Regions from separate parts of the Rhodococcus sp. NPDC003382 genome, predicted to be linked through region 1. Evidence: riboswitches for the same ligand, from Rfam matches in the RefSeq annotation. Region 1 holds a riboswitch; the other holds the start of a gene.
What was found. Region 1 has a riboswitch for cobalamin ahead of ACWDUD_RS28205 (ABC transporter substrate-binding protein). Riboswitches for the same ligand answer to the same signal wherever they lie in the genome.
Positions count from the first base shown of each region.

Region 1 (4,996 bases):
CGACAAGTTCGGCACCGTCGACATCGAGGGAGACCGGGGCCGCGTCGAGACCCGCACCACCGTCGACGGAGAGCAGGACACGGTCGTCTGGTCGTTGACGCGCGTCGACGGCGACTGGCGGATCTGCACCGCCTGATTCCCCGCCCGCCTCGCAGGCCCCGACACGTCTGTGGAAAGCTGGTGCGGTGAGCTACGCAGGTGATATAACGCCGCAGCAAGCCTGGGAGCTGCTGCAGGAAAACCCGGATGCCGTGCTCGTCGATGTGCGTACCGACGCCGAGTGGAAGTACGTCGGGGTCCCCGAGACCTCGTCCATCGGTCGCCGCACCGTCTTCGTCGAATGGGTCGGCTACCCGAACGGTGCGCCCAACCCCCGGTTCGTCGACGAACTGCGCGAGGCCGGCATCGAAAAAGGGCCGGTCGTCTTCCTGTGTCGCTCGGGGCAGCGTTCCATCGGTGCCGCCGTCGCGGCGACCGCTGCGGGCCTGACCCCGTCCTACAACGTTCTCGAAGGATTCGAAGGCGCCCTCGACCCCGAGGGTCATCGCGGCGCCCAGGGCTGGCGGGCCGCGGGCCTGCCGTGGAGGCAGTCGTGAGTGCAACTCCCCAGGGTGGCGCGTTCCAGCGGCCACTGCCCGATTCGGTGCGCCCTGCCACGGTCGGTGTCCGCGGCGGCCTGCTGCGCTCCGGATTCGAGGAGACCTCCGAGGCGCTGTACCTCAACTCCGGCTTCGTGTACGAATCGGCCGAGGCCGCCGAGCAGGCCTTCACCGGTGAGGTCGACCACTTCGTCTACTCCCGGTACGGCAACCCGACCGTGAAGATGTTCGAGGAGCGGCTGCGGCTGCTCGACGGCGCGGAAGGCGCGTATGCCACCGCCAGCGGCATGTCCGCGGTGTTCACCGCGCTCGGTGCGCTGCTCGGCCAGGGCGACCGCCTCGTCGCGGCCCGCAGCCTGTTCGGTTCGTGCTTCGTGGTGTGCAACGAGATCCTGCCCCGGTGGGGTGTGGAGACCGTGTTCGTCGACGGCGAGGACCTCGACCAGTGGGAGCAGGCACTGTCGGTGCCGACCACCGCGGTGTTCTTCGAGACCCCGTCGAACCCGATGCAGACCCTCGTCGACGTCCGCAAGGTCTCGGAGATGGCACACGCTGCCGGCGCGAAAGTGGTGCTGGACAACGTGTTCGCCACCCCGCTGCTGCAGCGCAGCCTCGACCTCGGCGCCGACATCATCGTCTACTCCGGCACCAAGCACATCGACGGCCAGGGCCGCGTGCTCGGCGGTGCCATCCTCGGCCCGAAGGACTACATCGACGGGCCCGTGCAGCAGCTCATCCGCCACACCGGTCCGGCGCTGAGCCCGTTCAACGCCTGGACGCTGCTCAAGGGCCTCGAGACGATGCCGCTGCGCGTGCAGCGCTCGGTGGACACCGCGCTCGAAATCGCCCGGTTCCTCGAGACGCAGGACGCGGTGAACTGGGTCAAGTACCCGTACCTCGAATCGCATCCGCAGTACGAACTCGCCCGGTCGCAGATGAGCGGCGGCGGAACCGTCGTCACCTTCGAGCTCGCCGCCGCCGAGGGCGAAGGCAAGAAGAAGGCGTTCGAGCTGCTCAACAAGCTGCGGATCGTCGACATCTCCAACAACCTCGGTGACGCGAAGTCGCTCATCACGCACCCGGCGACGACGACGCACCGCGCGATGGGCCCGGAAGGACGCGCCGCGATCGGCCTGGCAGACGGGGTGGTGCGCCTGTCCGTGGGACTGGAGGATCCCCAGGATCTCCTCGAGGATCTCCAGCAGGCGCTGTCCTGAGCTGGTAAGCCGTGGGCTACGCTGCGGGTGTCCTGTCACGCCGACAGGGCACCCGCTGCGTTTTCGGTGAAGCCGGTGCGAGTCCGGCGCTGTCCCGCAACTGTGAATCCCGTACCTCGGGGGAGCCAGGTCAGCCGGCGTCGCGGGCCGTACGTACTGGTCCTCGGACGAAGGACGGTGGCGTGCCGCAACGCATCCGTTGCAGCCGTGCTGTTTTCGTCCTCCGAGCAACGGAGGATGGCTGTGCCCCTCGACAACACCCGACGGTTGTGCGCCGCCGGCATCACGGTATTCGCCCTCTTCGCCGCCGGGTGCTCCGGTGGCGACGACACCTCACCCGCCGGTGAGACCGACTCGGCTTCCGCCGACGTCCCGCAGGCCATCGTGTCGTTGAGCCCGACCAGCACCGAGATGCTCTACGCCATCGGCGCGGGCGACCAGGTGATCGCCGTCGACGACCGGTCCGACTACCCGGCCGAGGCACCCGTCACCGACCTGTCGGGCTTCACCCCCAACGTCGAGGCGATCCTCGGATACGAACCCGACCTGGTGGTCTCCAACGCCGACACGGCGGATCTCGTCGCCGGACTCGAACAGGCCGGGGTCGAAACCCTGATCCTTCCGGCCGCAGAGGACTTGGACGACACCTACGACCAGATCGAGCAGCTCGGCGCCGCCACCGGACACGTCGGCGAAGCGGCCGAACTCGTCGCGCAGATGAAGACGGACATCGACGAGACCCTCGCCGGCCTCCCCGAACGGGAAACTCCGCTCACCTACTACCACGAGCTCGACAACACCTTCTACAGCGTCACCGACGACACCTACATCGGGCAGATCTACGGGATGCTCGGCCTCAGGTCCATCGCCACCGGTGGCGACGGCTACCCGCAGCTGTCGAACGAGTTCATCCTCGAACAGAACCCCGACGTCGTGTTCCTCGCCGACGGGCAATGCTGCGGCGTGACGCCGGAAGTCGTCGCCGCGCGCGCCGGCTGGAACGAACTCAGCGCCGTGCGCGACGGTCGCGTCTACGTCCTCGACGAGGACATCGCCAGCCGATGGGGTCCGCGCGTCGTGGATCTCGTGCGCGAACTCGCCGCGATCGTCGCGGCAGCACCGGCAGCCCAGCCCACACCGTGACATCGACGCCGCGCCGCCGCGCCCTCGTGCTGGGTGGCGCGGCGCTCGTTCTCCTCGCCGCGATGCTCCTCGGGATCCTGGTCGGTCCCGCGGGGCTCACCGCGCGCGGCGTCCTGCTCGACATGGCCGATGCGCTGCCGTTCGTCGACGTCGACTCCGGGTTGTCCACGCGCCAGCAGGCGATCCTGTGGAACATCCGCATGCCGCGCGTGGTTCTCGGTGCCGTGGTCGGCGCGATGCTCGCGATCGCCGGAGCCGCCTACCAGGGCGTGTTCCGCAATCCGCTCGCCGACCCCTACCTTCTCGGAGTGTCGAGCGGTGCGGGTCTCGGGGCGACCCTCGCCATCGTCGTCGGCGGCGCAGCCGGATTCGCCGGGGTGCCCATGGCCGCATTCGCAGGCGGTTTGCTCGCGGTGGCCGCCACGTACATGCTCGGACGCTCCGTCGGCACCGGGCGCACCGAAGTGGTCATCATCCTCGCCGGTGTGGCCGTCGCTGCGTTCGCCAACGCCATCCAGACGTTCTTCATGCAGCTGCACGACGACACGCTGCGTCAGGTGTATTCGTGGATGCTCGGTCGCCTGTCCACCGACGGCTGGTCCGACGTCCTGACAATCCTGCCCTACGTGATCGTGTCGGTCGCTGTCATCGCGCTGCACCGGCGGACTCTCGACGTCATGTCGGTCGGCGACGTCGAAGCGTCGAGTCTCGGCATCGACCCGGCCCGCGTCCGTCTGGTTCTGGTGGGCGTGGCCACTCTCGGCACCGCCGCCGTGGTGTCCGCCAGCGGGCTCATCGGATTCGTCGGCATCGTCATCCCGCACGCGGTGCGCCTCGTCGTGGGTCCCGGCCACCGACTGTTGCTGCCGCTGTCGCTCATGGTGGGTGCGGCCTTCATCGTTCTCGCCGACATCGTCGCTCGCACCGCGATGTCACCGGCCGAACTTCCCATCGGTGTCGTCACCGCCGCGATCGGCGCGCCGTTCTTCCTGTTCGTCCTGCGTCGCAGCCGGGGTGTCGCATGACCGTGACGTGTAAGTCTGTGTCGGCCAAACGCGGAGGAGTCGAGGTCCTCCACGACATCGACCTCGTCGTGTCCGCCGGAACGTGGGTGTCGCTCGTGGGCCCCAACGGTTCGGGCAAGACGACACTGCTGCATTCGATCGCCGGACTGGTCGCCGCGACCGGCGACATCACCGTCGCCGGCGTGACGCCCCGCAAGTCCGGTCGACGCGCGGTGGCGCGGGCGGTCGCGTTGATGCCGCAGCGGCCGATCGTTCCCGAAGGGGTCACGGTGCGGGAACTGATCCGGCTCGGACGCACCGCCCACATTCCGCGTTTCGGCAGCGAGAAGCCGCATGATCTGGAGATCGTCGACCGGGTCATCGCCCGGCTCGAACTCGAAGACTTCGCGCCCCGCTCGGCAACCGAGTTGTCCGGCGGAGAACTGCAACGAGTGGTGCTGGCGCGCGCACTGGCGCAGCAACCCGACGTGCTCCTGCTCGACGAACCCACCAGTGCCCTCGACATCGGTCACCAACAGCAGGTGCTCGACCTCGTCGATTCCATGCGGTGCGAGGAGAACCTGACGGTGATCGCCGCGATGCACGATCTCACGTCCGCGGCCCAGTACGGCCAGCGCCTGGTCCTCCTCGACCGAGGACGCATCGTCGCCGACGGACCGCCCGCCGAGGTGCTCACCGCCGACCGGATCGCGCAGGTGTACGGGGCGCGGGTCGAAGTGCTCGACCGTCGTGACGGCCGGGCGGTACTGCCCCTGCGGGAACGGGAGGACGCGTGATGGAGGTCGTACTCCTCGGGACGGGTGCCGCCGACGGGTGGCCCAACCCGTTCTGCCGTTGCCTCTCGTGCCTCGACGCGGAGCGGCGCGGTGAAATCCGCGGGCAGACAGCGGCTCTCGTCGACGACGTGCTGATGCTCGACTGCGGGCCCGAAGCGCCGCGGGCGGCGGTGCGCGCGGGCCGGACGCTGGCCGGGGTGCGGCACCTGCTGCTCACCCATTCGCACGCCGACCAT
Region 1 covers NZ_JBSFRH010000066.1:1,340-6,335, reverse strand. The annotation lists gene ACWDUD_RS28220 (nuclear transport factor 2 family protein) at 1-136, shown strand, start outside; gene ACWDUD_RS28215 (rhodanese-like domain-containing protein) at 186-596, shown strand; gene ACWDUD_RS28210 (O-succinylhomoserine sulfhydrylase) at 593-1,816, shown strand; cobalamin riboswitch at 1,838-1,972, shown strand; gene ACWDUD_RS28205 (ABC transporter substrate-binding protein) at 2,054-2,959, shown strand; gene ACWDUD_RS28200 (FecCD family ABC transporter permease) at 3,022-3,984, shown strand; gene ACWDUD_RS28195 (ABC transporter ATP-binding protein) at 3,981-4,760, shown strand; gene cobU (bifunctional adenosylcobinamide kinase/adenosylcobinamide-phosphate guanylyltransferase) at 4,760-4,996, shown strand, end outside.

Region 2 (4,996 bases), on a different contig from region 1:
GCGGTCGATATCCCGTTGCTGTCGAACATGACCGAGTTCGGCAAGTCCGCGCTCATCCCGGCACAGGCGCTCGAAGCCATCGGCTACAACGCGGTGATCTACCCCGTCACCACCCTGCGGTTGGCGATGGGCGCGATCGAGCGCGGCCTGCGGGTGATCCACGAGGAAGGCACCCAGGAGACCCTCCTCGCCGAGATGCAGACGCGGTCACGACTGTACGAACTGCTCGAGTACGAGCGCTACAACGAGTTCGACTCCGAAGTCTTCAACTTCACCCTCTCGAGGAGCCAGTGATGACAGCTACGCACCACGGTTCGTCGATGACCGAGACCGCAGTCCCCACCATCTACAAGGGCCTGGCCGGCGTCGTCGTCGACACCACCGCGATCTCCAAGGTGGTGCCCGAGACCAACTCACTGACCTACCGCGGCTACGCGGTCCAGGATCTGGCAGCGCACTGCAGCTTCGAACAGGTCGCCTACCTGCTGTGGAACGGCGAACTACCCACCGATGCCCAGCTCGCACTGTTCTGTCAGCGCGAGCGCGCGAACCGGCGTGCCGACCGATCCCTGCTGGCGCTGGTGGCGAAGATGCCCGAGAACTGCCATCCGATGGATGTGGTGCGCACCGCGATCAGCTACCTCGGCGCCGAGGATCCGCAGGAATGGGACAACGATCCGAAGGCGAACCGCGAGAAGGCGCTTCGCATGATGGCCGTGCTGCCGACGATCGTCGCCGCCGACCATCGGCGGCGCCGCGGCCAGGACCCGATCGCTCCGCACCACTCGCTCGGGTTCGCCGAGAACTTCCTGAACATGTGCTTCGGGAAGGTGCCGGATGCGCAGATCGTGAAGGCGTTCGAAGTGTCGCTGATCCTGTATGCGGAGCACAGTTTCAACGCCTCCACGTTCGCGGCCCGGGTCGTCACCTCCACCCTGTCCGACATCTACAGCGCCGTCACCGCCGCGATCGGAACCCTCAAGGGTCCGCTGCACGGCGGTGCGAACGAGGCCGTGATGCACGACATGCTCGAGATCGGTGAACCCGAACGCGCCGAGGAATGGATGCGCGGCAAGCTGTCCCGCAAGGAGAAGGTGATGGGATTCGGGCACCGGGTGTACAAGAACGGTGACTCCCGGGTGCCGACGATGAAGAAGGCCTTCCTCGACGTCGCCGCGCACACCGGTGGCGAGAAGTGGGTGCGGCTGTACGACATCCTCGAGAAGACCATGGCCGATGCCACCGGCATCGAGCCGAACCTCGACTTCCCCACGGGGCCCGCCTATCACCTGATGGGCTTCGACATCGAGGTGTTCACCCCGATCTTCGTCATGAGCCGGATCACCGGGTGGACCGCGCACATCATCGAGCAGGGCGCATCCAACGCCCTGATCCGCCCGCTCAGTCAATACACCGGCGTCCCGCAACGGTCCGTCGTGGCCTGACGTCCACCAAGCAGCGCTTCCGCAAGGGAATCCGCCAAGCGCGCTTCGCGGTCCTCGCGCAGGCACGGCGAGTGAGGCGCTGAGGATCGTTACCGACGGCACCGGTGGCCCGGATCGGCATCAGCCCGGTCCGGGCCACCGGTTCATCGCGTGTCCGTCACAGAATCTCGGTGCGCACGGCCCTGGCCGCAGCGACCATGTTTGCCAACGACTCCTTGACCTCTGCCGGTCCGCGGGTCTTGAGCCCGCAGTCCGGGTTGACCCACAAGCGCTCTGCCGGCACCGCAGCCAGCGCCTTGCGCAGCAGCGACGCGATCTCCTCGACACTCGGAACCCGCGGCGCATGGATGTCGTACACACCCGGGCCGACACCGACGTTGAACCCGGCGGCGTCCAGATCCGTGAGGATCTCCATGTGCGAGCGGGCCGCCTCGATGGAGGTGACGTCGGCATCGAGCCCGGCGATCGCGTCGATCACTTCACCGAACTCGGAATAGCACAGGTGGGTGTGGATCTGCGTGTCGTCGCCGACGCCCGATGTCGCGAGCCGGAATGCGCCCACCGACCAAGTGAGGTACTCGTCCTTGTCCGCGGCACGCAACGGCAGTAGCTCGCGCAGTGCCGGCTCGTCGACCTGGATTATCCCGACTCCTGCCGTCTCGAGGTCGATCGTCTCCTGTCGGATGGCGAGCGCCACCTGATCGGCGGTGTCGGCCAGTGGTTGGTCGTCGCGTACGAACGACCAGGCGAGGATCGTCACCGGCCCGGTGAGCATGCCCTTGACCGGCTTGTCGGTGCAGGACTGCGCGAAGGTGATCCAGTCGACGGTCATCGGGCTGTTGCGGGTGACGTCGCCGTACAGGATCGGCGGTCGCACGCACCGGGTTCCGTAGGACTGGACCCAACCGTTGTCGGTGGCGAAGAAGCCGTCGAGTTGCTCGGCGAAATACTGCACCATGTCGTTGCGTTCGGGTTCACCGTGCACGAGCACGTCGAGGCCCAGCTCTTCCTGCAGCGCAATGACGTCGTCGATCTCGGCACGCATCCGGTGCACGTACTCGGCTTGTTCGATGCGGCCGGCGCGCAGGTCCGCGCGCGCGACACGGATCCGGGACGTCTGCGGGTACGAGCCGATCGTGGTGGTCGGCAGGACGGGCAATCGAAGACGCTCCTGCTGGATGCCACGTCGTTCGGCCGCCGGTGTGCTGCGGCCGCGGTCGGGTCCGAGCGCAGCGAGCTCTTCCCGGACCCGGGCATCGTGGAGGCGAGGGTCGCTGCGTCGCACCGCGGCGGCGGTCCGTGAGGACGCCAGCTCGTCGGCGACGGCGTCACGCCCCTCGTCCAGGGCGGTCGCGAGCGTGACCACCTCGCGTTCCTTCTCCGCACCGAACGCCAGCCAGCAGCGCAAGGATTTGTCCAGCCGGGTTTCGGCGGCGACGGTGTACGGCACGTGCAGCAGCGAGCAGGACGTCGACACTGCCACCGCGGCTGCCTGATCGCGCAGCCCGATGAGGGTGGTGAGGGACTGCTCGAGGTCGTTGCGCCAGATGTTGCGGCCGTCGACGATGCCGGCAACCACCAGTTTGCCGGCCAACTCCGGAACGTCGGTGAGCGAATCCGGAGGACCGCTGGCCAGGTCGATCGCGATTCCGTCGATCGCCGTGCGGGCGAGCCGCGGAAGGGCCGGGCCGAGCTGCCCGAAGTAGGAAGCGACGAGAATCGCCGGGCGGTGCCGGACCTCACCGAGCCGCTGGTACACGGCGGTCACCACGTCGAGATCGGTGTCGTCGAGGTCGGTGACCAGGGCCGGTTCGTCGATCTGTACCCAGGAGGCTCCGGCGTCGCGCAGCCGGCCGAGCAGGGCCGCGTACAGCGGAACCAATTCGCCGATCCGGTCGAGCAGCGGGCCCTGGCCGTCGACGGGTTTGCTCAGTTTCAGGAATGTGATCGGGCCGAGCACCACCGGGCGTGCCGGAACCCCCAGCGTGTGGGCCTGGGTGAGCTCGGCGAGCAGACGGGTGGCGTCGAGCCGGAACACGGTGTCCGGTCCGATCTCGGGCACCAGATAGTGGTAGTTGGTGTCGAACCATTTGGTCATCTCGAGCGGCGCGACGGCCGCGGTACCGCGGGCGGCTGCGAAGTAGCGATCGAGGTCGTTGCGGATTCCGGCGACCCGCTCGGGTACGGCACCGAGCATGAAGGCGGTGTCGAGCACGTGATCGTAGAGGGAGAAGGTGCCGACCGGGATCGAGTCGAGGCCCGCGGTGCGTTGCCTGGTCCACGTGTCCGCGCGTAGTTGCGCGGCGACGGCTTCGAGAGCTGGTCGTTCCATGCGGCCGGACCAGTAGGCCTCGATCGCCTTCTTCAGTTCGCGGTGGGGGCCGATACGTGCGGAGCCGAGCACGGTGGCCGTGAAAGGTGCTGTCGATACAGACATCAGGGGTGGTTCTCCGGTGTTCGTCGCTGATGACATACCACCCGACGAGCGCACGAATCACCGATACGAGCCCCTGCTTCGAACCCGGTTCGAAGGGTTTGCCGATCAGGTCGCGCACCCATTCCACGAGGTGGCATACCGTCGGACACGGCGTGTCCGACACGATCGGCAGGTCTTCGGACTCGCAGGCGCTCCACATCCGTGTCCGGACGGGAACCTACTGGCCGTCGCTTCCCGGAACCGGTTGGGTTCCAGTGCTGATGACGGCGGTCGTTCCTGCATACCGCTGCGGGACAGTCCCGGAGTCACACCGGGTTCCCTCTCGCACCCGGCAGGGTGCTTCGACGCGCGTGCGTTGTCTTCGGGGCTCCTCACGACAGGCACGGCGAACCGCTCGCAGCGTCGACTATATAACCCCGCATAACCCCCATCAGGCAGTGGACACACACGCACCTCCTTACGGCGACCGCGGTCGTGTCGAACTCATCTAATTCGCGGAGCGATCGATGTACTGGCGAGGGGACCGATTCCGTTTCGGCTGTGAAGCGAGCATGGTGTCAAGCGGTACACATTCAGTGAGACCCCGGATGCTCTCAGAGAAACCGCAGGTCGGTCCGTTCGCGAGCCCGATCATCCAGTCAATCCGTCTGGTCTCACGTTGATCTGCGCTGCATCTCGCCAGCATTGTCGAGATGCAGTGAAGATTGACAGGACACGCCGCTACAGACTGACAGAGTCTCGGTGAGACGAGGCGCCAGTCAAGGTTTCATTCCGGGAAACCGCAGCTCAGAAGCTTTATAAAGCTGCGGTCGGCCCAGTTAATCTGCCCCGCCCATCTCGCTCATCTTCGCTGCATCTCGACAAGCATCGAGAGAACGTGGGTGAACCGGGCTCGTTGGCCCCTGCGTCGTGGTCACTCACGGTTTCTGCGGGATGGGTGTCGTAAATTTCCGTTTACGCACCATCGACGCTGAACTGCCAGGTGAACGCATTTTTCGTTTCTGGACGGTGCGGGAGTCCCGCGATCGACATCCATAGCTGTGCAGAACCAGCGCATGTCCGACGAATACTTGTCCGGGCGACGACGACATTCAGCATCACCGCAACGCGGCAG
Region 2 covers NZ_JBSFRH010000035.1:42,654-47,649, reverse strand. The annotation lists gene prpB (methylisocitrate lyase) at 1-294, shown strand, start outside; gene ACWDUD_RS21750 (bifunctional 2-methylcitrate synthase/citrate synthase) at 321-1,445, shown strand; gene metE (5-methyltetrahydropteroyltriglutamate--homocysteine S-methyltransferase) at 1,603-3,882, opposite strand; cobalamin riboswitch at 4,036-4,243, opposite strand.
Region 2: it holds a riboswitch for cobalamin, as region 1 does, so the genes downstream of both, metE (5-methyltetrahydropteroyltriglutamate--homocysteine S-methyltransferase) here and ACWDUD_RS28205 (ABC transporter substrate-binding protein) in region 1, are expected to answer to the same signal.